Regions from separate parts of the Sorangium sp. So ce204 genome, predicted to be linked through region 2. Evidence: riboswitches for the same ligand, from Rfam matches in the RefSeq annotation. Region 2 holds a riboswitch; each other region holds the start of a gene.

Region 1 (9,940 bases), 4.4 Mb from region 2:
CTATTGCGCTGTGCGGTGAGTCGGATCGCTCGCTGAACGTATCCGGTTTGAAACAGCTGGTCTACGGGCCCGCGATCGGGTTGCGATGAATCTCGCGCGAGCTCCGCGTGGAGGTGGGGTGGGAGACCGGCGCCGAGGACGCGCTCGTCTCGTCGAGCCTAGCCTAGCCTAGCCGCGCGACAGGCCGAGCGGGCGGGCTCGCCTCCGCGGACGGCCGTTCGGGCGGGCTCGCCTCCGCGGACGGCCGTTCGGGCGGGCTCGCCTCCGCGGACGGGCGCGCGGGAGGAGGGGTATCGCCTTGCGGACGGGCGCTCGCCGGGCGAGGATCGAGGGGCAGGCGACAGACGAAGCGCGCGCCGTGGACCGAGGCCGGCGCCCCGCGGCACGGGTGTCCGCCGCGGCCGGCGTCGCCGTCTTCTCGTTCTGGTTCCGGCTCTGGCGCGAGGGCGAGCGTGCCGCCGTGCCGCCGGACGATCTCGGTCGAGATCGACAGCCCGAGGCCGGTCCCCTGCCCTCGCGGCTTCGTCGTGAAGAACGGATCGAAGATGCGCTGGGCGAGGTCCGGCGGAACGCCCGGCCCGCTGTCCGAGATCGCGACGGCCGCCATGTCCTCGTCGACCCAGGTCTCGACGCAGATCGCCGGCTCGCCGGGCGCGCGCGGCGCCGCGCCCCCGCCGGAGGTCCCCTCCTCTGCCCGCGCGGCGGGCGCCGGCGGCGCCTCGAGCGCCTGGATGGCGTTGACGAGGAGGTTCATGAACACCTGGTTGATCTCGCCGCCCCGGCAGGTGACGGGCGGCAGCTCGCCGTAGCGCCGCATCACCTCGATGCGCGCCTGCCGGAGCCGCGGGCCGAGCAGGAGCAGCGTCTCCTCGAGCCCCGCGTGCAGGTCGACAGGCAGCGGCTCGCCCGAGACGCGCGAGAAGCTCTTCAGGTTCGTGACGATGCGGACGCTGCGCTCGACCGCGCGGTGGACGAGCGTCGAGATGCCGGCGAGATCGTCGAGCGCCGCCTCGGTCTGGAGCCGCTCGCGGAGCGCCTCGAGCGCGCGGCGGCGCTCGCCCGGGAGATCGCGCTCCGCCTCGCGGTACGCGTCGAGGACGGCGCGGAGCTCCGCGGCGCGCTCCTCGATCGGCTGGGCGGCGCCGGCGATGGCGTTCAGCGGGTTATAGATCTCGTGCGCCACGCCGGCCACGAGCTCGCCGATGGAGGCGAGCCGCTCGCCCTGGATGAGCGCGGCCTGCGTCCGCTTCAGCTCGGACAGGGCGCGCGTGAGCTCCGCGGTGCGCGCGGCCACGTTCTCCTCGAGGCCGGCGCGCTCGGCCTCGAGCTCGGCGATCGTGCGGGACAGCGCCTGCCGCATGCGCTCGACGCTCTCGCCGAGGCCCACGACCTCCTTCGGCCCTGACAGCCGCGGCACGGCGGCGTCGAGCTCGCCGCGCGCGACCTCGTCGGCGGCGCGGGCGAGCTGCGCCATCGGCCGGGAGAGCTCGCGCGCCGCCCGCGCGACGACGCCGAGGGCGGCGAGGACGAGGAGGGACAGCGAGGCGAAGAGCGCGGTGATCGCGTTGAAGTCCTCGTCGAACGACGAGCCGGTGGCGAGCGCGCGGTAGAGGCCGATCGAGGAGAAGAGCGAGAGGAGACCCGTGAACAGGAGGGGCAGCCCGAAGTCGCGCAGCATGCGCCGCCGGAGGGGCGTCGGGGGCGCGCCGCCGTGCTCGGGCGCGCCCGTCCAGGCGCGCAGGAGGTCCACCGCGCGGGCGACCGAGTCCCTGTGCCAGGCGCGCTGGTAGAACGAGACGCCGAAGGCGAAGAGGGCGCCGAAGCCGAGCTGCATGAGCGCGTCGGCGACGCTGGAGGTGGCGCCGACGCGCACGTAGGCCATGCCGATCGCGGTGCACCCGAGCCACAGCGCGAAGTTCAAGGAGGCGAGCACGTCGGGGAGCCGCTCGGCGCGGGCGAGGCCGCGGCCGAGCAGGGCGCGGGCGCCGGAAGGGCCGGCCGCGAGGGCGGCCAGGATCGGGCGCGTGGCGGGGCGCACGGCGAGCGTGAAGCCGAGGGTGCCGGAGAGGGCGAGCAGGGGGACGACCTCGAACCACGCCTGGAACACGACCTGGCTCTGGGTGCGGAGGAAGGCGACGCAGAAGAGCAGCATGACGTGCCCGCCGACGATGCCCGCGGTCGCCGCCGACTCCGCGAGCCTCGGCCGGAGCGCCGCGGCGAGGGCGCGCGCCGAGGCGGCGTCTCCGGCGCCGCCCTCGACGGCGCCTTCGCGGAGCAGCGCGCGGTAGATCGCGCGGCGCATGCCGCCCGCCATGACGCCGAAGGCGACCGCGGTCACAAGGAGGCCGAGCCACGACGGCGGCGTCGCGCGGCCGATCCCGAGCGGGCCTGGCCAGGAGGGGGGCGCGGTCGGGGCGCCCCGGAACGCGAGCGGCAAGACCGCGAGCGGCCACGAGAGGGCGCGGATCGCCGCCGCGACGGCGAAGCCGCGGTCGCCGCGGCGGGTGAGCGCGCCCGAGAGCGCGGCCGAGGCGGCCAGGGAGGCGAGCAGGAGGATCGCCGGCCACGGCGTGGTGAGGGCGGCGGGGACGACGGCGGAGAGGAACAGGAGCGCCGAGAACAGCTCCCAGCCGGTCGCGACGATCTCTGCGCGGACGCGCGTGGCGCGGAGCGCGGCGGGCGGGGGCGGCGGCGGCGTGGTCACGAGGCGGGCGGCATGGAAGCGCAGGGCGCGCGCCCTCGCAATGGCGCCCTGGCCCGCGGCGGGATGAGGCGCTCAGCGGGCTCCAGCGCGATTGGCGATGTCCGCCAGGTGCTGTTTCAGCACCTCCGCGCGGACCGGCTTGACCAGGTGCACGTCGAACCCGGCCTCCCGTGTCATGCGGCGGTCCGATTCCTGGCCGTAACCGGTCATCGCGAACAGCGATAGGCCCGCGAGGCCCGGAATGCGGCGCAGCGCGCGCGCGACGTCATATCCTGTCATGCCCGGCATGCCGATATCGAGCAGCACGACGTCCGGCTGGAGCTGCGCCGCGAGCTCGAGCGCCGAAGGGCCGTCGAACGCGGCGTGCACGTCGTTGCCCATGCGCTTGAGCAGCAGCGCCATGCTCTCGGCCGAGTCGCGGTTGTCGTCGACGACGAGGATGCGCAGCTTGCGCCCGGCCTTCGTCGCGGGCGCGCCCGCCGTCGGCGGCGCGAGGGGGCGCGTCAGCCGCGGCAATCGCACGATGAACTCGCTGCCGCTGCCGGGCCCCTCGCTGAGCGCCTGGACCGTCCCGCCGTGCAGCTCGACCAGCCGGCGCACGATCGTCAATCCGAGGCCCAGCCCGCCCTCGACGCGATCGAGGCCGCGATCCCCCTGCGTGAACAGATCGAACACCTGCGGCAGCAGCTCGGGCGCTATCCCCACGCCGCTGTCGCGGACACGGAGGATCGCGTGCGTGTCGTCCGCCTCCACGGTGACCCGGATCGAGCCGCGCGGCAGCGTGAACTTCGCCGCGTTGTGCAGCAGGTTGCTCGCCACCTGCGTGAGCCGCGCCAGGTCGCCCGAAACGATGGCGAGCGGCTCGGCGGGCAGCTGCAGCTCCAGGGTCTGCTCGCGCGCGTCGATCCAGGTCCGGGACGCTTCCGCCGCGCGCGTCACCACGTCGGCGAGATCGATCCGCTTGGACTCCAGGGCGATCTTGCCGCGCGTGATGCGGCTCACGTCGAGCAGGTCGTCGACGAGCCGCACGAGCTGACCGAGCTGCCGTTCCATCAGGCCGGCTGCCCAGACGACCTGGGCGTTGTCCTTGCCTTCGAGCTTGAGGACGCTGGTCGCGTTGGCGATCGGCGCCAGCGGATTGCGCAGCTCGTGCGCCAGCATCGCCACGAATTCCTCCATCTGGCGCGCGTTGGACTCCATCTGCTCCAGGCGCTTGCGCTCGCTCAGGTCACGCGTGATCTTGGAGAAGCCGCGCAGTTCGCCGCTCGGGCCGTGGATGGCCGTGACGAGGACGCTCGCCCAGAACGACGACCCGTCCTTGCGCACGCGCCAGCCTTCGTCCTCGAAGCTGCCTTCGCGACGCGCGGCGGCGAGCACCGCCTCTGGCCGGCCGCGCTCGATCGCCTCGGCCGGATAGAAGCGCGAGAAGTGCGTCCCGATCACCTCTTGCGCGGAGTATCCCTTGATCCGCTCCGCGCCGGCGTTCCACATGGTCACCCTGCCCTCGGGGTCGAGCATGAAGATGGCGTAATCCTTCACGCCTTCGACCAGCGTGCGGAAGCGCTCCTCGCTCTGCCGCAGCGACTCTTCCTGGCGCTTGCGCTCGGTCAGATCGCGCGTGATCTTGCAGAAGCCGCGCAGCTCGCCGCCGGGGCCGTGGAGGGCCGTGATGATGACGTTCGCCCAGAACATCGAGCCGTCCTTGCGCACGCGCCAGCCTTCGTCCTCGAAGCGGCCCACGCGCCGCGCTTCGGCGAGCTCTGTCTGTGGCCACTTCCGCTCGATCGCCTCGGCCGGATAGAAGCGCGAGAAGTGCGAGCCGATCACCTCTTGCGCGGAGTATCCTTTGATCTGCTCGGCGCCGGCGTTCCACGTGATCACGCGCCCCTCGGTGTCCAGCATGAAGATGGCGTAGTCCTTCACCCCTTCGACCAGCAGGCGGAATTGCAGATCGGCGCCGAGCTCCGTCGGATCCATGCGGCACAGCCTACAGCATGGGTGCACGTTTGCCACGCGGCGAGGCTCTCCGTTCCCGTCCTGCTCTCCGCATCTGCGAGCCGTCATCGTGGCGGCCGGCAGCGGCGAGTGACGAGCACAGCAATGGCCCCATGAGCCGGCGTCGAGAGCGCCCGCTGGCGGCCGCGCGGGGCCACCGCTGGCCGCTCGAAGGGTTCGAGAGTGCCAGGGCGGACTCATCGATTGTGGCGCCATCGAACGTGTCCGGCGCGAGCCACCCAGCCTCGAGGGCACCGGGGTTGTCTTGCCCATCAGCTCCGAGGGCGCGCGCCGCCGATCCGTTGCCGACGCCCGGTGGCTCACGCTCGATTTGGTGTGCGTGTCGCGGGCGAAGAAACGCCGGTGTACCCTGAGGCCCCCGCGAGCATCTCCGCTGCGACCGCTCCAGAACGAGCACCATCATGCATCCCGACCCCTGGCACGTGGTCACCAGACAACCGGACTACGTCCTGGCTTCCTGGCACCGGATCTTCTGTGTCATCTGGCGCCGCGAGACGACCGAGGACGGCGCGCGCCACCTGAGGGACGCGTGCGCGGAGTTCGCCAAGAAGCACCCGCGCGGCATAGGGCTGCTCACCCTCATCGAGAGCGGGGCGTCGTTGCCGCCGGCGCCCGCGCGCAGGGCGATCGCGAGCTTCCTTGCGGAGGCGAGCGCGTCCATCAGGTGCTCAGCGGTTGTCTTCGAGGGCTCGGGGTTCCAGGCGGCGATGGTTCGCAGCGTCGTGACAGGGCTCACGCTCCTTGCCCGTCAGCGTTATCCGCACAGGGTATGTGACCTCCGGAAAGCCTGGCAGATGTTCGCGGCGCTCCTGCCCGCGGCGACGGGCGCCGCCGTGAGCGAAGCCGCGTTCCGTGCGTCGCTCGACGCGCTACGCGAGGACCTCCGCCGGACATGAGCCGGCGCGGCGCCTACTCCCAGTACAGCGTCGCCCGCCCGATCGCCGTGAACGGCCACCCTGGCGAGTAGTGGATCCCGGTGACCGGGGCCGGCTCGTACGGCAGCCGCGACGCGCTCGCGAACTGGACCTCGCGCCACGTCGTGTCGAACAGGTTCTGGATGTCCGCGGCCACCTCGACGTTCTTCCACCGCAGCCCGGCGTTGGCGTCGACGACCGTGAACCCCTCGGCGGTGAGCGACTCGTCCTCGGTCGCGGGCCGCGCGCCGATCGCCTTGACCCGCAGCGCCGCGAACGGCGTGAACGCGCCGAACGTCGGGCGGACGCCGACGCCCGCGGTCAGCGTCCGGGTCGGCGCGAGGGCGACCGCGCTCGCGTTGCCGGCGTTCTCGCGGAAGCGCGCGCGGGTGAAGGTCGCGTCCACGTCCGCGAAGAGCCAGCTCCCGAGCCGGTAGCGCCCGCCGATCTCGATCCCGTAGCGCCGCGTCTGCCCCGACGCCTCGGTCGCTCCCGCGTCGCCGCTCCAGACCAGCTCCGAGTCCAGGTCGAGCAGGAACGCGGCCCCGCTCAGCGACAGCCCGCGCAGGGGCGCGACCCGCACGCCGACCTCGTAGCCCGTCGCGGGCGTGATCAGCGTCGCCGCCCCCTCGCCCAGCACCGCGCCCTGCGCGTCGTTCGAGTGGAAGCCCCGCCCGAAGTGGGCGAACAGATCAACCCCCTCGGCGGGCGACACGATCGCCGTGAGCTTCGGGAGCAGCTGCATCTGTCCCCGGGCGCCGCTCGACCTGTTCCCCGCCGCCTCGAGGTCCTCGCCCGGATCGTCCACGTTGACGTCGATCCACTGCGCGCGCGCCCCGAGCACGACGCGGAGCCAGCGCCGGAGCCGGGCGTCCTGCTCGACGTAAACGCCGATCTGGCTCTCGTCGACGTGGGTCCTGCTCTTCTCCTCGATCCGATCGCGCGCCTCGTCGTGGTGGAGGGACTTGTCGATCGCGTCCGCGCGGATCTGCGCGCCGAGCGAGGTCGTGAACCTCGCCCCGCCGATCTCGTATTGCCGGCGGAACCGGAGATCGGCGCCCCCGACGGCGCGGTCGTCGTTCTGCTCGATCTGGTCGCCGTGGACGGGGTCCTCGCTGAAGAACGTGAAGTTCGAGTACAGCGTGAAGCGGTAGCGGACGAGGTAGGCGAGCGCGCTCAGATCGGCGTCCCGCCACGCCATCGAGGTCGCGACGGACGCCATGTGCCGCTCGGTCGCCCCGCCCTCGGTCGGATCCACGGCGCCGAAATGGTCGATGCACGGCTGTCCGAACGCCGACGGCGGCGGGTTCAACCCGCCCTGCTCACCCTCGCCGCACACGGCGCGCGCGGGGATCTGGCCGGAGCCGTGCCAGGTCGATCCATACGACATCCAGGTCATCTGGACCTTGCCTGTGTTGCCCAGATCGTGCGTGGCCCGCAGGTACACGTTGAAGCGCTCGAGCCGCTCCGGGCTCAGAAACGGCCCGTCGTTCCGGTAGATCTCCGCCGCGGCCACCGCGCGCCACGCGTCGCCGAGATCCGGCGAGGCGATGACGAGGCCGCGCTGGATACCGTACTGCCCCAGGCTGACCTGCGCGTGGCTCTCCTCGAGCTTCTCGGCGAAGCGCAGGTTGACGGCGCCCGCCGTACCGAAGTCGCCGATGCTCGCGTAATAAGGCCCCTTGTACCCGTCGAGCCCTGTCACGAGCTCCGGGATCATGAAGTAGAGATCGGTGAAGCCGTGCCCGTGGCCGTGGCTGACCATGTTGACGGGCACGCCGTCGACGAAGAAGGCGACGTCGGTCCCGTGGTCCGCGTCGAATCCGCGGAGGAAGTACTGGTTCGCCTTGCCGCCGCCCGCGTGCTGCACGGCGAAGAGCCCGGGGACCGCCTCGAGGAGGTCGCCCGGCCGGAGCCTCGGCCTGAGCTCGAGCTCCCGGTGTCCGACGGAGACGCGCGACGCGGCCTCGCTGCCCGGCTTCTCCGCCTGGATCGTGACCTCGATCGCGGCGTCGCCCGCGGGCGCGCCCTCGCCGGCGGGCGCTGCAGCGGCGGCCTCCGGCGGGGCAGCGGCGGCCTCCGGCGGGGCAGCGGGCGACTCGGGGGCGAGGCCCTCGGCGCGCGCGGGCCGCGCGGCGGCCAGCACCATGGATAACGCGGCGAGCAGATGAAATGGATGGCGGTGCCCGTGGCTCGTAGTGACCGTCTCGCGCAGCATTCGTGTCCTCCTTCGCCGCAATCGCGCGGAGCGGCGTCGGGCCGCTCGCGTCGAGCTCCGCGAGGACGAAATGGCTGGCCATCGCACGGTGCGCTGGACCGACCTCTCGCCCCCGCGGGCGACCGGAAGGCGACGCGGGGGGCGGTTCGGTATCCGGGACGTGGCAGAGGCAGAGCTGCACCGGCTCGGACCTCACCGCCTCCCTCGAGGCTCCCAGGTCGAACCGGCGCCGGATGTCTCCCGCCGCCGGGCGCTGGCAGGTCTTCGGGCTCGCGAGCGCTCCGGTCTGACCGGCTCCCTACTGTCCACCGCTTCCCAGCCCTCGTCGGGCCAGTGCATGGGGTGGAGGTCGTTCTCGCTTACCGCTGCGGGGCAGCCCCGGAGTTTCACCGGGTTCCCTCTTCGGCCCAGGCGAACGCCCGGGCACCAGCGCGGCGCGCACCCTATGGCCGCGCGCCTCCGGCTGTCAATCGCTACCGCTCCCCTCGCCCGCTCGGCGCGCGCCGCTCCCGCGCCTCGCGCTCCTCATCCGAGCGCCTCGACGCGCGGCCCCCGTGCAGGCCGAACGTTCGGGCTCTAGCGAGGATGGGCTCGCTCCTCCGTGGGTCGCGTGCTACACGGCCGCCGCCGTATATGCCCCGTAACGATCTCCGCAATATCGCCATCGTCGCCCACGTCGACCACGGGAAGACGACCCTCGTCGATCACATGCTGCGCCAGTCGGGCGCCTTCCGAGAGAACGAGGTCGTGGCCGAGCGGGTCATGGACTCGAACGACCTCGAGCGGGAGCGCGGCATCACCATCCTCGCGAAGAACACGAGCATCCGGTACCGCGGGGTCAAGATCAACATCGTCGACACGCCCGGCCACTCCGACTTCGGCGGCGAGGTCGAGCGCACGCTCATGATGGCCGACGGGGCGCTCCTCCTCGTCGACGCCGCCGAGGGCCCGCTGCCGCAGACGCGCTTCGTGCTCTCGAAGTGCCTCCAGCGCGGCTTCCCTGTCATCGTGGTCATCAACAAGATCGACCGGAGCGACGCGCGCGCCCACGAGGTGCTCTCCGAGGTGTTCGACCTCTTCTGCGACCTCGAGGCGAGCGACGCGCAGATGGACTTCTCGACGCTCTACGCGATCGCGAAGTTCGGCCAGGCGAAGCGCGAGCTCGAGCACGAGGCGAAGGACCTCGAGCCGCTCTTCGAGACCATCCTCGAGCGGGTCCCCGGCCCCTCCGGCGACCCCGACGGCCCGCTCCAGGTCATCGTTTGCAACACGACCCACGACGAGTACGTGGGCCGGCTCGCGGTCGGCCGCGTGGTCCGCGGCACCGCCCGGTCCGGCGCCGACGTCGCGCTCCTCGCCGAGGGCGGCCAGTCGCGCGGCTACGTGAAGATGCTCTACGCCTACGAGGGGCTGAAGCGCGTCGCGGTCGAGAGCGCCGTCGCGGGCGAGGTGATCGCGATCGCCGGGATCGACGCGGTCACGATCGGCGACACGATCACGGATCCGGCGCACCCCGAGGCGCTGCCGCGCATCGTGGTCGAGGAGCCGACGATCAAGATGAAGATCGGCGTCAACACGTCGACCTTCGCCGGCAAGTGCAAGCAGTCGAAGTTCCTGACGAGCCGTCACCTGAAGGAGCGGCTCGAGCGCGAGGCGATGAAGAACCTCGCGATCCGGGTGGAGCCGACGGAGGTGCCCGACACGTTCGTGGTGCTCGGCCGCGGCGAGCTCCAGCTGGCGATCCTCGTGGAGACGATGCGGCGCGAGGGGTACGAGATGCAGCTCTCGAACCCCGAGGTGGTGACGCGCGAGATCGACGGCGAGGTGATGGAGCCGCTCGAGCTCGTGGTCGTGGACGTGCCGGACACCTACGTCGGCATCGTGACCGAGCGCCTCAGCTCCCGGCGCGGCCGGATGGTGAAGATGACGAACCCCGGCTTCGGCCGCGCCCGCCTCGAGTTCCGGGTGCCGTCGCGCGGGCTCATCGGCTTCCGCGGCGAGTTCCTGACGGCGACGCGCGGGACGGGCCTGCTCAACACGATGTTCGACGGCTGGGCGCCCTGGGGCGGCCCGATGATGCGCCGCCCG
Region 2 (9,940 bases):
TCGCGCTCCTGCCGTCCCGCGAGGCGCGGGGGGAGTCGCGGCGCGCGCTGGCGTCGGTCGCGGCGCGGGTGCCGTTCGGCGGAGAGGCGCAGCACACGCTCGAGGCGCGCACCTCGTTCATCGAGGCGCGGTCGGAGGTCCACGACCCCCTCTTCGAGCTCGCGCTGCAGACGCCGGAGCTCCGGCTCGCCGGCCGCCGCCTGGAGCAGACGCTCGGGGCGACGCTCTCCTTCGCCGACCGGCTCCGGGTGCGGCCTGTGCTCTCGGTCGCGCGCGAGGGCATCTCGCGCGCGCCGGACGACGTGCCGGTCGCGCGGGCGCGGCGCTCGTTCGCGCGCGGCGCCGTCAGCGCGGAGGCGCGCCTCGGCGAGGGGCTCGCGCTGCACGCCCTCGCGAGCGGGGAGTGCCACGCCACCGGCGCGGACCGCGAGCGCCCTTGCGACGTGCTCGTCCCGACCGGGCGGGTCGGCGTGGAAGTGGGGAGCGACCGGCTCCGGCTCCTCGCGACCGTGGGCCGCTACGTCCGCGTCCCGACGCTCGGCGAGGTGTACGGCGTCTCCGGCGTCGTCCACGGCAACGCGGCGCTCGAGCCGGAGTCGGGCGCCACGATCGAGGCCGGGATCCGGGCGCAGACGGGGCGCGGCGCCGTGCTGCGCGGCGCCTTCCTCGACGTGTTCGCGTTCGGGAGCGTGGTCTCCGGGCTCGTCGCTTACGAGAAGTCCGGCCAGGGCTACGTGAGCCCGTACAACGTCGGCCGCGCCCGCGTCGTGGGCGCGGAGCTCCTGGCCGGGGTCGAGGTGACCCGGTTCCTCCGCGCCGAGATCGCGGCGACGCTGCTCGATCCGCGGGACACGACGCCGGGGCGGACGACGAGGAACGACCTCCTCCCGTTCCGCTCGCGCCTCGTCGTCGCGCCGCGCCTGCACGCCGAGTGGAAGCGCCCGGGCGGCGCCGTGTTCTCGGGCGCGTCGGGCGAGCTCCGGGCCGTGTACCAGTCGAGCCGGTACGCCGACCCCGCCGGCCTCGGCGTGATCGCGGAGCAAGCGACCCTCGACCTCGACGCGGAGGCGAGGTGGCTCAGCGGGCACCTTGCGGTGAGAGCTCGCGTCGCGGACCTCCTGGACGCGCGGCGCACGGATGTCGTCGGGTTTCCGCTCCCGGGGCGGAGCGTGTTTTTCACACTGGAGTCAACATGGTGAAGATCAGTCTGTTTGCGTTCGCGATCTCGATTCCGATCCTCGGGTGCAACGTGGATTCGCCGCCGCCGTCGACGGGCGGCGTCCACGGCGGCGGCGACGACGCGTGTGAGAGCGGCGTTGTCATCGTGACGAGCGACTACCAGTCGACGAACATCGCCGTGTCGGCGCTCGACGGGACCACGCTGTCGCCCTCCTTCGTGTCGAGCGGCGCGGCGAAGCCGGGGCTCAGCCTCGCGCTGTCCGGCGATGTCGATGTCCCGGGGGTGGCGTCGCCGTCCGGCCGCGTCGTCCTGCTCGATCGGTTCGGAACGAACGTGATCACCTGGATGGATCTCGAGACGGCCGAGGTCCTCGCGCAGCTCCCGGTCGGGCAGGGGTTCGAGTCGAACCCTCAGGACTACATCGAGGTGGGCGCGGATCGCGCGCTCGTGTCGCGCTACGGGAGCAACCCGAGCCCTGGCGTGGAGCCGTTCGACGAGGGCGGCGATCTCCTGATCGTCGACACGAAGGAGTACTCCATCGCGGGGCGCATCGCCCTGCCGGAGGAGGAAGAGGGGCTCCTGCCGCGCCCGTCGGGCATGGCGCGCGTCGGTGACGACGTTGTCGTGGCCCTCGGCCGGCTCGCCGCGGACCTCTCGACCGTGGGCGAAGGGCGCTTCGTTGGCGTCTCGCCGGCCGAGGGCGCCGTCACATGGACGGTCGACGTGCAGGGGCTCTACGGCTGCGGGCGTCTCGCCGTGTCGCCCTCGGGAGAGCGGCTGGCGGTCGCCTGCTCGAGCCGCTTCGACGTCGAGGCGATGGAGTACGATCCGGCGACGAGCGATGTCGTGATCTACGACGCTCGCACCTCGCCCCCGGAGGAGATCGAGCGGCTCGGCGTGGCGAGGGCGCTCGGCGCCGCGGTCCAGCCCACGCTCGTCTTCGCCTCCGAGGACGTGCTTCTCGGGACGGCCTACGCGGGCGGCGCGTCCGCCGGGGACCGCGCCTTCTCCGTGAGCATCACCACGGGCGAGGTCACGACGCTCGCCGAGGCGACCCAGTCTTACGCCTTCGGCGGCGTCCACTGCTCGCCCGGCTGCGGCGATGTCTGCCTGCTGAGCGACGCGGAGAGGAGCAAGCTCCGGCGCTGGAAGGTGGCGGCGAACGGCGCGCTCGAGCCGCTGGAGGACGCGACCGTCGACACCGAGATCGGGCTCCCGCCGCGAGGGATCGGCGGGCTCTGATCGGCCCCGCGGGGGTGCGTCGGTTGATTGGCGTCAGAAAGCGGCGTCCAGGACGACCTCCCCGGAGACGCCGACCTGGTACGCGGAGACGCGGCGCTCGAAGAAGTTCGTGACCTCCTGGACGTCTTGCAGATCCATGAACGAGAACGGGTTCTTCGCCCCGTAGCGCTTCGGCATGCCGAGCGTGGCGAGCCGCTGGTCGGCGCAGAACTCCAGGTAGCTGCGCACGTCGCGCGCCGACATGCCCGCCACGCCGGCGCCGAGGAGATCCTCGGCGAACCGGGCCTCGCAGGCGATCGCCTCATCCATCATGTCGAGGATCGACCGCGAGAGCCCGGCGTCGAAGAGCTCGGGCTCCTCGCGCCGCGCCGTGCTCACGACCTCGAAGGCGAAGCGCATGTGCGCGCTCTCGTCGCGGAAGACCCAGCTCGTCCCCGCGGCGAGCCCGTGGAGCAGGCCGCGCGAGCGCAGGAAGTACACGTACGCGAACGCGCCGAAGAAGAAGAGCCCCTCGACGCACGCGGCGAAGCAGATGAGGTTCAGGAGGAACCGCCGCCGCTCGGCGCGCGACTCCAGCCGGCCGAGCGACTCGACGGAATCGAGCCACCGCATGCAGAAATCGGCCTTCTGGCGGATCGAGGGGATGTTCTCGACGGCCGCGAAGGCGCGGTGACGGTCCTCGGGATCGGGGATGTACGTGTCGAGGAGCGTCAGATAGAACTGGACGTGGAGCGCCTCTTCGTAGAGCTGCCGGGACAGGTACATCCGCGCCTCCGGGGCGTTGATGTGCCTGTACAGGTTGAGGACGAGGTTGTTCGCCACGATGGAGTCCCCCGTGGCGAAGAACGCGACGAGGCGCTGCACGAGGTGCCGCTCCGCGTCGGTCATCTTCCGCAGGTCGCCCACGTCCGTGGAGAAGTCGACCTCCTCCACGGTCCACGTGTTCTTGATGGCGGAGCGGTACATCTCGAAGAAGGCCGGATAGGCCATCGGGCGCAGCGTGAGGCACTGGCCCGGATCGAGGAGGCGCGCGGGGCGGCTGACGCGGCTCACTGGCAGGCCTCGCAGGCCTCGGGGTTCTCGAGCGCGCACGCCACGTCCGCGGCCGCCTTCGCCGGCGCCGCCTCCACCGTGGCCTTGGTGATGCGCGTCGCGGGGCGCGATCGCAGGTAGTACGTCGTCTTGAGCCCCTTCTTCCATGCGTGGAAGTACATGCTCGAGAGCTGGCCGATGGTGGGGTTCTCGATGAAGAGGTTCAGCGACTGGCTCTGATCGATGAACGCCCCGCGATCCGCGGCCATGTCGATGAGCGAGCGCATCGGGATCTCCCACGCCGTCCGGAACACGGCGCGGAGCTGCTCGGGCAGCTCGTCCATGCCCTGGACCGAGCCCTCCGCGAGCTTGAGCCGGGCGCGCACCGCGTCGTTCCAGGCGCCGAGCCGCTTGAGCTCCGCGACCAGGTAGCGGTTCATCTGCAGGAAGTCCCCCGAGAGCGTCTCGCGCTTGAAGAGGTTGGACACCTGCGGCTCGATGCACTCGTAGCAGCCCGCGATCGACGCGATGGTGGCCGTCGGCGCGATGGCGACGAGCAGCGAGTTCCTGAGCCCCTCGGCGCGGATGCGCGCGCGGAGCGCCTCCCAGCGCGCCGCGTCCTCCGGGACGACGTTCCACGCGTCGAACTGGAGCTCTCCGCGCGCGGCGCGCGTCTCGTCGAACGCCGGGTGCCGCCCCTTCTCCGCCGCGAGGTCCGCGGACGTCGAGAGCGCGTTGTAATACACCTCCTCCGAGATCCGCCTGGAGAGCTCCCGCGCGGCCGGGGCGTCGAAGGGCAGGCGCATCTGGAAGAACACGTCCTGCAGGCCCATGAGCCCGAGCCCGACGGGCCGCCAGCGGAGGTTCGATCGCCTCGTCGAGGGGATGGGGTAGTAGTTGAGGTCGATGACGCGGTCGAGCTGGCGGACCGCGGTCCGCACCGTGCGCGCGAGCTTCTCGAAGTCGAACGCGACCGCGCCGTCCGCCAGCGTGGCCGTGTGGCGCGCGAGGTTGATCGAGCCCAGGTTGCAGACGGCCGACTCCTCGTTCGAGGTCACCTCCAGGATCTCGGTGCAGAGGTTCGAGAGGTGGACGATCCGGCCCGGCAGCGCCGTCTGGTTGCAGGCGCGGTTCGACTTGTCCTTGAACGTCATCCAGCCGTTGCCTGTCTGCGCGAGCGTGCGCATCATCCGCGCGTAGAGCTCGCGGGCCTTCATCGTCTTCTTGGCGAGGCCCGCCCGCTCGGCCTCGACGTAGCGACGCTCGAACGCCTCACCGTAGAGATCGGGGAGATCGCGCGCGTCCTTCGGGTCGAACAGGCTCCATTCGCCGTCGGCCTCGACCCGCTTCATGAAGAGGTCCGGGACCCAGCTCGCGAGGTTCAGGTTGTGCGTGCGCGCGGCCTCGTCGCCCGTGTTGTCGCGCAGCGAGAGGAACTCCTCGACGTCGGCGTGCCACGGCTCAAGGTAGACGCAGCACGCGCCCTTGCGCTTGCCGCCCTGGTTCACGGCCGCGACGGACGCGTCGAGCGTCTTGAGCCACGGCACGATCCCGCTGGAGTGCCCGTTGGTGCTCTCGATGAGCGAGCCGCGCGAGCGCACGCGGTGGTAGGCGAGCCCGATGCCGCCCGAGAACTTCGAGAGCATCGCGACGTCGGTGTAGCGCTGGTAGATGGTCTCGAGGTGATCGTCCGGCGAGTCGAGCAGAAAGCAGCTCGAGAGCTGCTCGTGGCTCGTCCCGGAGTTGAACATCGTCGGTGAGCTCGGCAGGTAATCGAGCGACGAGAAGAGCCGGTAGAGCTCGACGGCCTGCGCCGCCGTCTCGGACAGCGCGCACGCGATGCGCAGGAAGAACTGCTGCGGCGTCTCGAGGACGAGGCGCGTCTCGGGGTGCTTCAGCAGGTAGCGGTCGTAGAGGGTCCGCAGGCCGAAGTACTCGAGCTCGTGATCCCGCCTCGGCTCGATGGCGTCGTTCAGCTTGCGGGCGTTCTGCGCCACGAAGCCGTGGAGCCGATCGTTGATGAGGCCCAGCCGCCGCCCCACGGCGACGGACTGCGAGAAGGCGTGGATCTCCTGATTGCGGACCTCCTTGTCGATGTACGTGGCGAGCAGGCGCGCCGCGAGCTTCGCGTACTGGGGCTCATCGGCGATGAGCGACGCCGCCGTCTGGATGGAGAGCTGATCGAGCTCGCGCGTCGTCGCGCCGTCGTAGAGGCCGCTGATGGTCTTTGTCGCGACGCGGAGCGCGTCCACGTCGGACAGGGCCGCGCACGAGCGGCTCACAGCCCGTACGATCTTGTTGACGTCCACGGGCTCGCTCGACCCGTTCCTCTTCTTCACCCGCATCGTCGTGTGCGGGGGCGTCTCCTCCGCGCCGGCGCTCGTCATGGCGGGCGCATGAGGTGCGTGGAGTGCGTGGGGGGCGTGGAGCGCGCGCAACGGCGCCGCGCCGTTGCTCTTCACCAACGGTTCGTTCAGCATGGCATCCTCCTCGTGCTCGTTCCGAGCGGTCCCGGACCGCTCGCGTCGATGCCGCGAGAGCGAAGAGGCCAGCCGATGCGCACGGGTGCGCCAGGCTCTTTGGAGGAGCCCTCGGACCGACCGCTCGCCCCCGCGGGCGAAAGGAAGACAGCGCGGGAGGGGGTCGGAACCGGGACAAGCGCGAGAGTCTGCGCCAGCTCGGACCTACCCGCCTCCCGCGAGGCTTCCAGGTCAAACCGGCGCCGGATGTCTCCCCAGCGCAGGATGTTGGCAGGTCTTCGGGCTCACGAGCGCTCCGGCTCTCGCCGGGTTCCTACGGTCCACCGCTTCCCAGCCCGAGGGCCAGTGCGCGTCGTGGAGATCGTTCTCGCTTACCGCTGCGGGGCAGCCCCGGATTCACACCGGGTTCCCTTTTGAGCCCGGGCCGAAGCCCGAGGCACCAACATGGGCACTACATATGGTGGTGCAGTGAGCCGGTCAAGCGAGATGTTGTGGGGGGAGCTCCGTTGCTCGGTTGCACGCTCGATTGCACGCTCGATTGCATGCGCGGCTGCGTGTTCATTGCACGCTCGGTTGCCTCGGTTGCATGGTCGGGCGGTCGACGCACGCTGGCCTGGCGGCGCGCGCCGTGGCGGGCCACAACCCGGGCATATGTCGCTCAGCGAAGCGCGTCCGGCCGATCCGCTCGACGACCTCGTCGCGCTCCTGCGCGGCAGGCGGATCGTGGCGCTGACGGGCGCGGGGTGCAGCACCGAGTCCGGCATCCCCGACTATCGAGGGCCCGAGACGCGGCGCCGCGCGCGGAACCCGATCCAGGGGCGGGAGTTCTGCCGCTCGGCCGAGATCCGGCAGCGCTACTGGGCGCGCGCCGTGATCGGCTGGGAGCGGTTCTCCAGGGCCGAGCCGAACCCCGCCCACCGCGCCCTCGCGCGGCTCGAGCACGCGGGGCAGCTCGAGGGCCTCATCACGCAGAACGTCGACGGCCTCCACCAGGCCGCGGGCAGCCGTCGCGTCATCGAGCTGCACGGGACGCTCTCCGAGGTCGCCTGCCTCGCGTGCGGCGCGATGGAGCGGCGCGCCGCCCTCCAGGAGCGGCTCCTCGCCCAGAACCCCGGCTGGTTGCGCCTCACGGCCGACCTCGCCCCCGACGGCGACGCCGACCTGCCCGCCGAGCGCGTGGCGGGCTTCCGTGCGCCGCCGTGCCTCCGCTGCGATGGGCCGCTCAAGCCGCGCGTCGTCCTCTTCGGCGAGAACGTGGCCCGGCCGATCGTCGACGCGGCGTTCGCGCTGGTGGACGCGGCGGACGCGCTCCTCGTCGTCGGCTCGTCGCTGGCGGTCTTCTCGGGCTACCGCTTCGTGCTGCGCGCCGCGCAGCGAGGCATCCCGATCGCCATGATCAACCTCGGCGCCGCGCGCGGCGAGGAGCTCGGCGCGCTGAAGATCGAGGCCCGCGCCGGCGAGGTGCTGCCGCGCCTCGCCGAGGCGCTCGGCGCCGGCGCGACCGCGGCGCCGCGCTGAGGCGCCGAGCGCCGGCGCACGCGCGGCGCTGGCATCAGCCGCGCCGGTACATCACGTCGCTGCGGAGGACGTACTTGCTCCCCCGTGTCACGGCGGCGCCGCGGTGGAGCCGGCGGTGCTCGAACAGCAGCGCCATCCCGCGCTGCGGGGCGATGCTCCGGCCGCCCCAGAAATCGGTCGTGCCGCCCTCGAAGTCGTCGTTCAGGTAGATCATCGCGGTGAACAGGCTCCGCTCGCCGTCGGATCGCACGAACGACCCGTCGCCGTGCCAGTTGAAATATTCGCCTTCGGTGTAGCGATAGTAGCGGAAGCGCTCGTTCAGCCCGACGGCGCGGTGGAGGCCGAAGCGCGGCGGCATCCAGGGCGCGAGCCGCTCCCAGAGGCTCGCGGCGAGGTCCGGATCGTCGATCATGACGCGGCCGTTCCTGCGCACCTCGAGGTTGATCACCTCGGTGCCTCCGATCGGCGCCTGCTCGAAGCCGCGCGCCTCGGCGAGCGCGATGAAGGCCTCGCACTCCTCGGGCGACAGGACGTTCGTCACCGTGAAGATGCGGAGATCGTCGGTGTAGTCGGTGCACTGGGCGGTCCGTTCGGCGTGCAGGGTGCTCATGCGTGGAGCGTGGGTTCGGGCGGACCGGATCCGGAAGGGCGGGATCCGGGCAGGACCGGGCAGGACCGGGCAGCGCGGTGGACAGGAGAGCGCCCCATCGCCGATGATCGAGCGCTCGCACCGATGGCACGGGTCTCCAGGGCGGGCCGCGGCGCGGAGCCCGCGGTCCGCTTCAACCACACGCTCCTCCAGCGGGCGCGGCTCGATCTCGACCTGACGCAGGAGCAGGTCGCCGCGTCGATCGGCGTCGACGTGCGGACCTACCGCCGCTACGAGTCGGGCGCCGTCAACGATCCGCGGCTCGGCTTCTCGGTCCGGAGCCCGTCCCGGCGGCGCATCCTCGAGCGGCTCGGCGCCGAGCTCGGCCTCGCCGAGGCGGAGCTGCTCGTCGTCGAGGCCGAGGCCGAGGCCGCGCCGGCGGCGGATCCCGCCGCAAAGGAAGCGGGTGCGGCGAGCCAGGCCGCGGAGGCGCCCGCCGGGGCGGGGGAGGCGCTCCACGAGAAGGCAGGGGAGAAGGCGCCGGCCGGCGCGCCCGCGCCGTCGCGGGGAGCCGCCCCGGCGTGGCGCCCGCTGCACGCGCACACGCTCCAGCGAGCGCGGCACTTCGTCGGGCGCGCCGAGATCCTCGATCGGCTCGCCGCGTGGGCCGGCGGCTCGCCGCCGCGCCCCCGGGTGATCGCGCTCCTCGGCGTCGGCGGGGCGGGCAAGACGGCGATCGCCGAGCGCTTCCTCCAGGGGCTCGGCGACGCACCGCGGCCCGGCGGGGTGCTCGTCTGGAGCTTCTACGACGACCCCAGGACCGAGGCGTTCCTCGACCAGGCGGCCGCCTACTTCGCGCCGGGCGCGGGCGCCTCGGGCCTGGCGGCGCCGCGGCCCGAGGCGCCCGGAGAGCAGCTCGCGCGGCTGAAGGAGGCGCTGGGGCGGGGGCCGCCGCACCTGCTCGTGCTCGACGGGCTCGAGACCGTGCAGGCCGAGGGGGGCGCAGGGCGCGCGCACGGCGAGCTCCACGACGCGCTCCTCCGGCGGCTGCTCTGCGCGATCGCGTCCGGGCTCGGCGGCGCGCGGGCGCTCGTCACGTCGCGCTTCGAGCTCGCGGATCTGTCCGCCTGGGCCGAGGGCGGGCTCGCGACGATCCGGCCCGAGCCGCTCTGCGAGGGCGACGCCGCGTCGCTCCTGCGCCGCTGGGGCATCCGCGGCGACGACGGCGCCCTCGGCGCGCTGTTCGAGGCGACGGGCGGCCACGCGCTCTCGGTCGCCGTCGTCGGCTCCTACGTGGGCGCGTTCCTCGGCGGCGACGCGGGGCGGCTCTCCGCGGCGCAGGCGGCGCACCTCGCCGGGGCCGAGCAGGACGACGTCCTCGCCCGCCGCCTGAGCTCGGTGCTGTCGGCCTACGCGCGCGCGCTGCCGCCGGGCGAGCGGGATCTTCTCGCGCGCCTCTCGGTGTTCCCCGGCGGCGCGGGCGAGGAGGCGCTGCTCCAGCTGGTCCGGGCCGGCGGCGAGATCGCGGGCGCCATGGCCGGGTGGGGCGCCGCGGAGCTCGCGCGCGGGCTCGCCCGGCTCGAGCGGCTGGGGCTCGTGTTCGCGGCGCGCCCGGGCGAGCGCTGCTACTCGACGCACCCCTTCGTGCGGCAGCACTTCAAGTCGCTGCTCGGCGTGTCGCCGGAGCGCGTCCACGCCGCGGGGAGCGCCGCGCCGCCGCCGCGCCTCGACGAGGCGCCGCGCCGGGCGCCGCGGGAACGCGAGGCGGTCGACGCGTACGAGGCCATCCTCACCGAGCTGCTCGGCGCCGGGCGCGCGGGCGAGGCGTACGAGATCTACGCGCTCGCCCTCGGCGGCTTCGCGCACCTCGGGCTCAAGCTCGGCGACATGGCCCGCGGC
Region 3 (9,940 bases), 5.4 Mb from region 2:
CCTGGTGGCTGCGGGGTGGTACGGGAAGAAGAGCGGGCGGGGGTTCTACGTGTACGACGAGAAGGGGCAGAAGAGCGGGCGGGCGGTGTAGAGGAGGCTTCTACGGAGCCAGGGAGGGAGGGGGCGCCGCGCGGGGGGCCGGCGGGGGCCCCTCCCACGAACTCGCGCCTTTTGGGGGGCAATGGCCGGCTGAACGGCGGGAGCGGTCCGGGAGGGCGTCGCACGGAGCGGGCCGGCGCTCGGATTCGTGGGGCCCTACCCCGCCGGCCCCCCGCGCGGCACCCCCTCCCTCCCTGGCTCTCTCCAGGGGGGAGGATGACGGGGGAGCGACGGCGGGATACGCGCGAGGCGAACACGGGTGTGCGGGTCGGAGGACGGGCGGTCTGCCCGACTCACTGCGATCGCACGCGGGCTCGTGGCAGGGCCGTCATGTCGCGCGCATCCGCAGTCAAGCGGTGAGTTCGGATCATCGAGCGACGGGCCGTGTCCCGGAACAGGCGCGTGACATGCTCTGGAAATCGCTCGGTTGGAAATCGCTCGCTCGTCGGCTCGGCAACGGCCTCGACACGGCGGGATCGGACGGACACGGAATGACGCCCTCCCTGGCCCGCGGCAGGCGCTTCCCCCCGGCCCGGGGCGCTGCTAACCACGATCCATGACCGCTCAAGAACAGCAGCCGGGGGCCCGCGGGACGCTCCAGTTCGTCGCCGTCGAGCGCGAGGGTCACGTCGCCACCGTGACCATCCAGCGGCCCGACAAACTCAACGCGCTGAACCCCGCCGTGCTCGGCGAGCTCACCGCGGCCTTCCGCGACCTCCTCGCGCCCGCCGACGGCAACGAGGTCCGCGCGGCGGTGCTGACCGGCGCCGGCAAGGCGTTCGTCGCCGGCGCCGACATCGCCGAGATGGCGGCCATGAACAGCATCGCCGCGAAGCGGTTCGCCGACGCAGGCCACCGGCTCGCAGAGCTCATCGAGACTGCCCCCTTCCCCGTGATCGCCGCCGTCAACGGCTTCGCGCTGGGCGGCGGCTGCGAGCTCGCCCTCGCATGCGACTTCATCTACGCCGCCGAAGGCGCCAAGCTCGGCCAGCCCGAGGTGAACCTGGGCGTCATCCCAGGGTTCGGCGGGACCCAGCGGCTGCTGCGACGGGTCGGGCCAGGACGCGCGCGCGAGCTCGTCTATTCAGGAGACATGATCACCGCCCAGCAGGCGCTCTCGATCGGGCTCGTCAACGCCGTCTTCCCAGCAGCCGATCTGCTCGCGCGCGCCCGCGAGACCGCCCTCAAGATCGCCTCGCGCGGACCGCTCGCCGTCGCCGCCGCCAAGCGCGTCCTCCTGCGCGGCGAGAGCCTCGACCTCGCCGCCGCCAACGAGCTGGAAGCCCAGGCATTCGCCGCGCTCTTCGGCAGCGAAGATCAACAGCTCGGAATGAAAGCGTTCCTGGCGAAATCGCAGGCAACGTTCACGGGCAAGTAAAGGCTCGCGAGGCGCGAGGCGCGTACCACGCGCTCGACGGCAAAAAAATACCGCGCATCACGCTGGAGGGGGGGCCCAGAATGACCGCGGCAGGGAAACCGCGCCGGAGTCTTGAACGTCCGCCACGGTGCAGAAGAAAGACCGCATGCGCTCCGGGCTGGGGGGTCCGCGCCGGCGCGCATGCGGTAGTCAGATTGTGGCATCCGCAAGCGCGTTGTCGATAACAAAGTGCAACGCGTGCACGCCGAGCGAGCAGAACGCTCCACGCGCGAAGGCGGCCAGGCGGGCGCGCGACCCACACACACCCGATCTGCGGGAATTCACGTTCGAGCCGGGCATACCCATCCACCAGAGACAGCGCCCAGCGCTGCGTTCGTCTCGCATTCCGAGGCGAGCGAACACGAAATCCCTGCTCTCTTCAATAAGAGAGGCCACGAGGCAGCAGGCCGTGCACCGGACACCTGCTCCCGAGTAAAGAGCCAGGACGAACAAAGCACACTGCGGAAGGAACGCGCCGGCGCCGATATTCAAGCGCACGAGAGCCCCTCGTACAGACCCAGACCGAGACGGGGGCTGCGCCCGCGCGGCGACAAAGTAAACAGGTTTTATCTAAGGGGGACATAATTCAAGACGTGTCGATCGACGACCCTTCGCGTGATGCGTCTGGGTCAATTTCTCGGCCTCGGCCATCACACATGACAGGGCCTCGATCGCTCGTCGGCGCGCATGCCCGCTCGATCGGGGGCGCCGACGGGCGCGCGGCGCCCCTCGGCAGCGATGGCCTCGTGCGCCTCGGCAGCGCCCCCGAGGGCGGGCGCCCCCGAGGGCGGGGTGCCCACCAGCGCAGGCGTCACCGCCGCGCCGACGCCGCGCCCGCCGAGCACCTCGTCCGCGATCGGGGCGCGACGTCCTTGACGCCGGGCACGAAACGGGATTACCGAGCACCGGCCTGACAATCCATTCCTCGGGTGCCCTCCGGGGCATAACAGGGAAGCCGGTGCAAAACCGGCGCGGTCCCGCCACCGTGAGTGGGGAGCTGCCTCCGAAGACCACTGGGCCCCATTGGAAGAGGCCTGGGAAGGTGGACGCAGCGCTGGGAGCTCGATCAGCTCCCTGAACCCATGAGCCGGGAGACCTACCCGAGCCTCCCACGAGGTGCAGCTTGCGCACGTCTTCGTGGCGTTCGGGTGCGGACTTCACCCGGAGCGCCAAAATCGGTCTTCACGGCCGCGCGTTGTCGATCGCCATCGTGTTCATGGGGACGCTCCTCGCGCCCCGCCCCGCGGCCGCGATGCACCTCGCGGAGGGCGTCCTGCCGCTCGGCTGGTGCGCCGTCTGGAACGCGCTCGCCCTGCCCTTCGTCGCGATCGCCCTCCACCTGCTCCGGCGCCGCACCCAGCAGGACGTCTTCTACAAGCCGTTCGTCGGCCTCGTCGCGGCCGCCGTCTTCGCGATCTCGTGCATGCCCGTGCCGGTGCCGACCGCCGGGACCTGCTCCCACCCGTGCGGCACGGGGCTCGCGGCGGTGCTCATCGGCCCCTGGATGACCGTGCTCGTCACCGTGGTGGCGCTCCTTATCCAGGCCCTCTTCCTCGCGCACGGCGGCCTCACCACGCTCGGCGCCGACGTCGCGTCGATGGGCATCGCGGGCGCCTTCACGGGATATTTCGCCTTCCACCTCGCGCGGCGCTGCGGCGCGAACCTCTGGGTCGCGGGGTTCCTGGCGGGCGTGACCTCGGACTGGGCAACCTACGCCACCACGGCGCTCGCGCTCGCGCTCGGGCTCTCGGGTGATGGGTCGGTGACGTCCATGTTCACGGGCGTCGCCCTCGCCTTCGTCCCCACCCAGCTCCCGCTCGGCCTGCTCGAGGGCGTCATGACCGCGGGGGCGCTCGCCTTCCTGCGCGCCCGGCGGCCCGACATCCTGGACCGGCTCCAAGTCGTCCGGCTCGCCCCGGGGGCGTCGTGACGCGGCGGCTCGGACAGCGCCCGGCCCCAGCGCCGCTCGGGCGGCGCGCGCGCGTCGCGTGCGAGCGCGCGCTCCAGCTCGCCGCCTCCCTCTGGCTCGCCGCCTGCGGCAACGCGTCCTGGGACGGCGTCGACGAGGCCGTTGTGCGCCGCGTCGCGGAGGACGCAGGACGCCACGACACGGGGCCGCTGTTCGCGGGCCTCGAGGGCGACCTCCTGCTGTTCGCGTTCCTCTGGGCCGGGCTCCTCGCCGGCTTCGCCCTCGGCTATTTCTCGCGCGTGCTCTTCGTCGAGCGCGCGGGCGCGCCCGCGGGCAAGGCCGGCGGCGAAGGCCTCCGTGCGGACTGACCCGCCCGCGCGGCTCCGCGACGTGGACGCCCGGCTCCGCCTCGGGGCCGCCGTGGCCGCGTGCTGCGTCGCCGCGGGCGCGCGCTCGCCCGTCACGCCGGCCGCGCTGCTCGTCCTCGCGTGCGCGGCCCTCCGCCTCCAGGGCACGCCGGCGCGCGCCGTCGTCCGCGCCGCCGCGCCCGCCGCGTGGATCGGAGCGGTCGCGGCGGCGCTCGCGCTCGCGCTCACGCCGGGGGCGCCGCTCCTCCCCGGCGCCACGTTCCCTGCCGACGCGATCACGGCCGAGGGGGCCCACCGCGCCGTGGCCATCGGCGCGCGCGTCCTCGCGGCGGCCGCGGTGCTCCGGTGGCTCGCCGGCGCCGCCGCGCCCGCCGAGATCGAGGCGGCGCTCGCCGGGCTCGGCGTCCCCGCGGCCCTCGTCGAGCTGCTCGCGCTGGCGCGGCGCTTCGCCGGCGTGCTCCAGCGCGCGGCCGACAGCGCGTGGAGCGCCGCCGCGCTCCGCGGCGGGTTCACCCGCCCCGGCGCCGCCGCGCGCTCGGCCGGCGCCGTCGCGGGCGTCGTGGCGCTCCGGACGCTGGAGCGCTCCGAGAGCGCCGCGCTCGCGATGCAGCTCCGCGGCTACCAGGGGAAGCTCCCCGTCGCCGACCGGAGGACGAGCGCGCCCGCCGCGAACGTCGCGTTCGCCGCCGCCGCCCTCGCGGCCCTCGGGCTCAGCGTCGCCGCGGGAGAGGCCGGATGATCGCGCTGCGCGCCCCCCGGCTCGGCTACCGGCGCGGCGAGCCCGTGCTGCGCGACGTGCGCCTCGACGTCGCCGAGGGCGAGTCCGTCGCGGTGCTCGGCGGCAACGGCGCCGGCAAAACAGCGCTGCTCAGGACGCTCGTCGGGCTCCTCCCCGCGCCCGGCGGCGGCGTCGAGATCGCGGGCCGCCGCGTGGGCTCGCCCTCGGACGCCGTCGCCGCGGGCGCCGCGCTCGTGCTCCAGGACCCGGACGACCAGCTGCTCGGCGCGACGCTCCTCGACGACGTCCTGTTCGGCCCGCGAAACCTCGGCCTGCCCGCGCCCGAGGCGCGCCGCCGCGCCGAGGCGGCGCTCGCCGCCGTGCAGATCGCCCACCTCGCCGATCGGGCCATCGAGGCGCTGAGCTTCGGCGAGCGCAAGCGCGCGTGCATCGCCGGGATGCTGGCGATGCAGCCGCGGGTGCTGCTGCTCGACGAGCCGACCGCGGGGCTCGACCCGGAAGGCGAGCTCGCCCTGTGCCAGACGCTGCGCGCGCTCTCCGAGCAGCAGGGAACCACGCTGGTCACCGCGACGCACGCGGTGGATCTCGTGCCGCTCTTCGCCTCGCGCGCGGTCTTGCTGGGCGACGGCGAGGTCCTCACGGATGGGCCGCCGCGGGAGGTGTTCGCGCGGGGGGAGCTCCTCGCGCGGGCGCGCGTGCGGCGGCCGTGGGTCGCCGAGCTCTGGACCCGGATGAGCCCCGCGCCGCCGCGGGGCGGCGCCGGCCTCCCGCTCACCCTGGAGGAGGCGCTCGCGTGCATGACGACGGTCTCCTGCTGATCGGCCACGGCAGCCGCGACGCCGCGTCGAACGCCGAGTTCGAGGCGATCGTGGCCGATTACGCCGCGGCGCGGCCCGGGATCGCCGTGCAGCACGGCTACATCGAGCTCGCGACGCCGCACCTCGCCGACGCGCTCGCGGCGCTCGCGGCGCGGGCGTCCCGCGTGGCGGTCGTGCCGCTCTTCCTGTTCGCGGCGGGGCACGTGAAGAACGACATCCCGCTCGCGCTCGAGCGGGCCCGGGCCGCGCACCCGGGCGTGCGGTTCTCGGCGGCGCGGCCGCTCGGCGTGCACCCGGCGCTCGCGCAGATCGCGTTCGAGCGCGCCGCGACAGCGCTGCCGGACGACCCGGCCGCGCGGGCCCGGTCGGCGCTCGTCGTCGTGGGGCGCGGGTCGAGCGACCCGGACGCGAACGGCGATTTCTGCAAGACGGCGCGCCTCATCGGCGAGGGCCGCGGGCTCCAGCTCGTCGAGCCGACCTTCATCGGCGTCACCCGGCCCTCGGTCGAGGAGACGCTCGAGCGGGTCGCGCGGCACCGGCCGGAGCGCGTCGTGGTGGTCCCCTACTTCCTCTTCGCCGGGCGGCTCATGACGAAGCTCGCCGAGCAGGTCGACCGCTTCTCGTCGACGTACCCGTGGATCCGGGCGTCGCTCGCGCCGCACCTCGGCCGGTCGAGCGCGCTCGAGGGCCTGATCGACGAGCGCGCGCGCCAGGCCTTTGCCGGCGAGGCGCCGCTCCCCTGCGACACGTGCATGTACCGCACCGCGCTGCCGGGGCTCGCCCGGGAGGTCGGCGGGCTCAAGGCGATGCTCTACAGCGTGCGCCACACGCTCACGCACACGCAGGCGTCGAACCACCCGCACGCCCACCGCTCGCTGCGCAAGCACGTGCTCGTCTGCGGCAACGCCGACTGCGTCGACCGCGGCAGCCTGGCGCTGCTCGAGTCGGTGCGCCGCCTCGTGAAGCAGGCCGGCCAGCAGCAGCAGATCCGCGTGACGAGGACGTCGTGCATGGGGCGCTGCGGCGAGGGGCCGACGGTCGCCGTCTACCCCGACGGGGTCTGGTACCGCGGCGTCCGCGAGGAGGACGCGAAGGACCTCGTCGAGGAGCACCTGCTCGGCGACCGGCTTGTGGCCCGGCTCGTCGACGACATCATGCAGTGAGGCGCGGCGCCGGGCGCCGCCCTCGAGCGTGAATCGCCGACGCGCGGAGCCTCCCCCGCAGCCCGCGCGCCACCTCGGCCGTCGTGGTCCCTGCCCACGCCCCGCGCCAGGACCGCCCGAGTTGACTTATATGTCCAGTTCAGTCATATGAGTTCTGTGCCCGTCCGCCGCCCCGACAGACCCCGCGACCCTGCGCGGCGCACCAGGATCCTCGACGCCGCCAAGCGCCACTTCGTCGAGCGCGGCTTCAAGGGAACCAACCTCGACGCCGTCGCCGCCGAGGCCGGCTGCGCAAAGGGCGCCCTCTACCTCGAGTTCGCCGACAAAGAGTCCCTCCTGCGCGAGGTGGTAGAGCAAGCGTTCGCCACGATCCGCGCGCGCTTCGCCGCCGAGGTGCTCGGCCTGGAATCCCCGCTCGATCGGCTCGTCGGGACCCTTCGCTTCGCTTACCGACAGCAGGCGGCCGAGCCGCTCTTCGGCAAGCTCCTCCGCGAGGATCCCGACCTCCGCGCGCTCCGCCTGCTCGACGACGCCGCGAGCGCCGCCGCCGCGAAGGCGCAGATCGCCCAGATCAACGGCTGGGTCGACGAGGGCATCGCGCGCGGCGAGATCCGGCCCGACGTCGATCGCGACGCGATCCCCTTCGTCCTCGGCGTGCTGCGCTTCGCGCCCCAGCACATCGGGCTGATCACGTCGTTCTGCGCCTTCGCCGGCGAGCGCACGCTCGACGCGATCGCGGACATCTTTCGCGCCGGCCTGGCCGCGCGTCCAGCGGCGACCCCCACGGAGACGACCTCCACGACGGCGATCCCCACGGAGCAGCGCGCGACCGCGTCGCGCGCAAGGAGCAAGCGATGAACCAGGCGATCGAGGTGAACGCGCTCGGCAAGCGCTTCGCGAAGGTCACGGCCGTCGACGGCGTGAGCTTCAGCGTCGCGGCAGGCGAGATCTTCGGCTTCATGGGGCACAACGGCGCCGGCAAGACCACGACGCTGCGCATGCTCCTCGGCCTGACCCGGCCCACCGCGGGCACCGCGCGCGTGCTCGGGCGCGACGTCGTCCACGAGACGCTCGAGGTCCGGCGGAACGCGGGTTACCTGCCCGCGTCGTACTCGCTGCCCCCCGACATGACGGCGCGCGGCTTCCTCCACTACATCGCCGCGATGTTCGCGCTGCCCGGCGACGTCGCGGCCGCGCGCGCCGGCGCCCTCCTGCGCCGCTTCGGGCTCGAGCGCGAGGCGGACCGCCCCCTGCGCGGCTTCTCCACCGGCATGGCCCAGAAGGTCGGCATCGCCCAGGCGCTGATCAACGAGCCTGCGGTGCTCCTGCTCGACGAGCCGACCTCGGGGCTCGATCCCCTCGGCCGCCACGAGCTCCTCGAGGTGCTCCGCGCGCTCGCGCGCGAGCGCGGCGTCACCATCGTGTTCTCGTCGCACATCCTCTCCGACGTCGAGGCCCTCTGCCGGCGCGTCGCGGTGATGCACCGCTCGCGCCTCGTCGCCTGCGACGAGGTCGAGCGCCTCAAGGACGCGCACGGGGCGCGCACCATGGACGACCTCTACCTCGCGCTCGTGCGCAGGGAGGCGGCGTGATCCGCCTCCTCTGGCTCGACTACCTCACGACGCTCCGCGAGCGAAAGACCTGGCTCTGCGTCGCGATGCTCGTCTACGCGCTGGTCGCGATCCCCGTCGTGCTCGCGCGCCCGCCCGATCACGTGCGCGCCGCGATCGCCGCGTGGTTCGGCGACGCCGCGCCGTTCCAGGTCTTCATGTACGTGTGGATCGACCTGACGATGAACAAGGTGATCGCGTTCATCCCCGTGGTGCTCGCCAGCGGCGTCGTGCTCCGCGAGCGCGACACCGGCGTGCTGCCGCTCCTCGCCAGCAAGCCGCTCTCGATCCCCCGCTACTTCGTGCTCCGCGCGCTCAGCGCGTGCGCGGTGATGGTGACCCTGCACGTCGCGACCCAGCTCGCCGGCGCCGCCTACTTCAATGCGCGTGTCCCCGGCTTCCGCCCCGGCCCCTTCCTCGGCGCGATGTCGCTCCACGCCTTCGCGGCGCTCTTCGCGACCGCGCTCTGCGCCGCGATCGCCGCGTGGGTGAGGCACCGCGGCGCCTCGGCGCTGATCGGGTTCGCCACGCTCGGGGGCCTCGTGGGCCTCTCGCTCATCGGCTTCTATCAGCCCGCCTGGCGGAGCCTCTCCCTCGCCAACCCGATCGCCCTCGGCGCGCTCGGCCTCGGGAGCCTCGACCACCTCGGCCCCGCCGTGCTCGGCCCCCCGATGCTCGCGCTCGCCGCGCTCACCGCCCTCACCATCGCGGTCGGCGCCGCGGGCGTCCGGAGGATGGAAGCATGACCTCGACGACCGCCCCCGCCGCGGGCTCGCTCCGCGGCTACTTCGCGCTCGAGGCGCGCCGCGCCCCGCGCCGCACCTCGCTCGTCGCGTCGGCCGCCGGCGTGCTCGTGGTGCTCGGCAGCCACGCGCTGATCGTGCGCCTGCCGGCGCAGGTCATCCGCTTCCTCGAGCAGGCCTTCGCGATCGAGGGGATGGCCGCCGTGCTCCTCATCAACGATCTCCTCGCCACCTACTTCGTCGCGTACTTCGTCGCCCTGGCGGGCCTCGTCGACGCGACGGTCACGGCGCGAGAGGAGCATCGCCTCGAGCTCCTGCTCGCCAAGCCGATCCGCGCCCGCGTCTTCCTCGCCGCGCGCACGGCGCCGTCGCTGCTCGCCGGGGCCGGGGCGGGCGTGGTGGTCGCGGCCGCTACGGCGCTCGCCGTCGCGCCGCACATCGGCGCGAGCGACATGATCAGCGCGGCGGGCGCGCTCGGGGCCGGCCTCTTCCTCGTCGCGCTCTCGATGGCGCTGCTCTCGGCGCTCCTGCCGCTCCTCGTGCGGATGCGAGACGGCTTCCACGCGCTCCTGGTCGCGTCGGGCGCGTGGATCGCGCCGCTGATGCCCACGGCGGCGTTCATCTACCGGCCCGACGCGTTCGAGGCGCACGCGGGGCTCAGGGAGGCGGCGGTGCTCGCGTCGCTGCTCTGGAGCGACGCGACCTCGGCCTGGCTCGGCCCGGTCGCGCTGGCGATCGCCGTCCCGCTCGCCGCGGTCTCCATCGCCGCCTCGGGCGTGCTCCTCGAGCGCACCGACGCGCTCTGAGCCCGGCGTGCGCCGCGGGGTCGGGCGCGCCTCGCTCGCTCTCACGCGGCGGCGCGCGCGTCTCTTCTCCCCCCGCCTTCGCCTTTCCGCCCTCTCTCCTAGCTGGTAGGAGGGCCCGATAGAAGGGAACCGATATGGCATGTCACGAGATCGCCGCGCTCCGCCTTGGGCTCATGAACATCCTGGGCATCGATGATCCCGCCGAGCGCACGCACGAGCTCGCCGAGCTCGGCGCCGCGGCCGCCGAGCCCGGGCCGGTCTCGGCGAT

Evidence for each region. A riboswitch is a leader RNA that binds a small molecule or an ion and turns the genes downstream of it on or off. The one in region 2 is predicted to bind cobalamin.
Region 1: it holds a riboswitch for cobalamin, as region 2 does, so the genes downstream of both, WMF22_RS05150 (TonB-dependent receptor) here and WMF22_RS21450 (ribonucleoside-diphosphate reductase subunit alpha) in region 2, are expected to answer to the same signal.
Region 3: it holds a riboswitch for cobalamin, as region 2 does, so the genes downstream of both, WMF22_RS01380 (energy-coupling factor ABC transporter permease) here and WMF22_RS21450 (ribonucleoside-diphosphate reductase subunit alpha) in region 2, are expected to answer to the same signal.

Annotation. Positions count from the first base shown of each region.
Region 1 is NZ_CP150317.1:1,405,918-1,415,857, reverse strand. It holds gene WMF22_RS05165 (ATP-binding protein) at 164-2,704, opposite strand; gene WMF22_RS05160 (hybrid sensor histidine kinase/response regulator) at 2,777-4,681, opposite strand; gene WMF22_RS05155 (hypothetical protein) at 5,122-5,616, shown strand; gene WMF22_RS05150 (TonB-dependent receptor) at 5,630-7,852, opposite strand; cobalamin riboswitch at 8,091-8,298, opposite strand; gene typA (translational GTPase TypA) at 8,438-9,940, shown strand, end outside.
Region 2 is NZ_CP150317.1:5,763,106-5,773,045, reverse strand. It holds gene WMF22_RS21465 (TonB-dependent receptor) at 1-1,199, shown strand, start outside; gene WMF22_RS21460 (hypothetical protein) at 1,193-2,422, shown strand; gene WMF22_RS21455 (ribonucleotide-diphosphate reductase subunit beta) at 2,456-3,412, opposite strand; gene WMF22_RS21450 (ribonucleoside-diphosphate reductase subunit alpha) at 3,472-5,934, opposite strand; cobalamin riboswitch at 6,187-6,393, opposite strand; gene WMF22_RS21445 (NAD-dependent protein deacetylase) at 6,586-7,452, shown strand; gene WMF22_RS21440 (prolyl hydroxylase family protein) at 7,487-8,062, opposite strand; gene WMF22_RS21435 (helix-turn-helix domain-containing protein) at 8,186-9,940, shown strand, end outside.
Region 3 is NZ_CP150317.1:349,003-358,942, reverse strand. It holds gene WMF22_RS01395 (3-hydroxyacyl-CoA dehydrogenase family protein) at 1-91, shown strand, start outside; gene WMF22_RS01390 (enoyl-CoA hydratase/isomerase family protein) at 656-1,477, shown strand; gene WMF22_RS01385 (hypothetical protein) at 2,167-2,361, opposite strand; cobalamin riboswitch at 2,427-2,634, shown strand; gene WMF22_RS01380 (energy-coupling factor ABC transporter permease) at 2,733-3,446, shown strand; gene WMF22_RS01375 (hypothetical protein) at 3,443-3,793, shown strand; gene WMF22_RS01370 (CbiQ family ECF transporter T component) at 3,783-4,532, shown strand; gene WMF22_RS01365 (energy-coupling factor ABC transporter ATP-binding protein) at 4,529-5,350, shown strand; gene WMF22_RS01360 (CbiX/SirB N-terminal domain-containing protein) at 5,326-6,513, shown strand; gene WMF22_RS01355 (TetR family transcriptional regulator) at 6,661-7,371, shown strand; gene WMF22_RS01350 (ABC transporter ATP-binding protein) at 7,368-8,105, shown strand; gene WMF22_RS01345 (hypothetical protein) at 8,102-8,869, shown strand; gene WMF22_RS01340 (hypothetical protein) at 8,866-9,672, shown strand; gene WMF22_RS01335 (DUF3209 family protein) at 9,807-9,940, shown strand, end outside.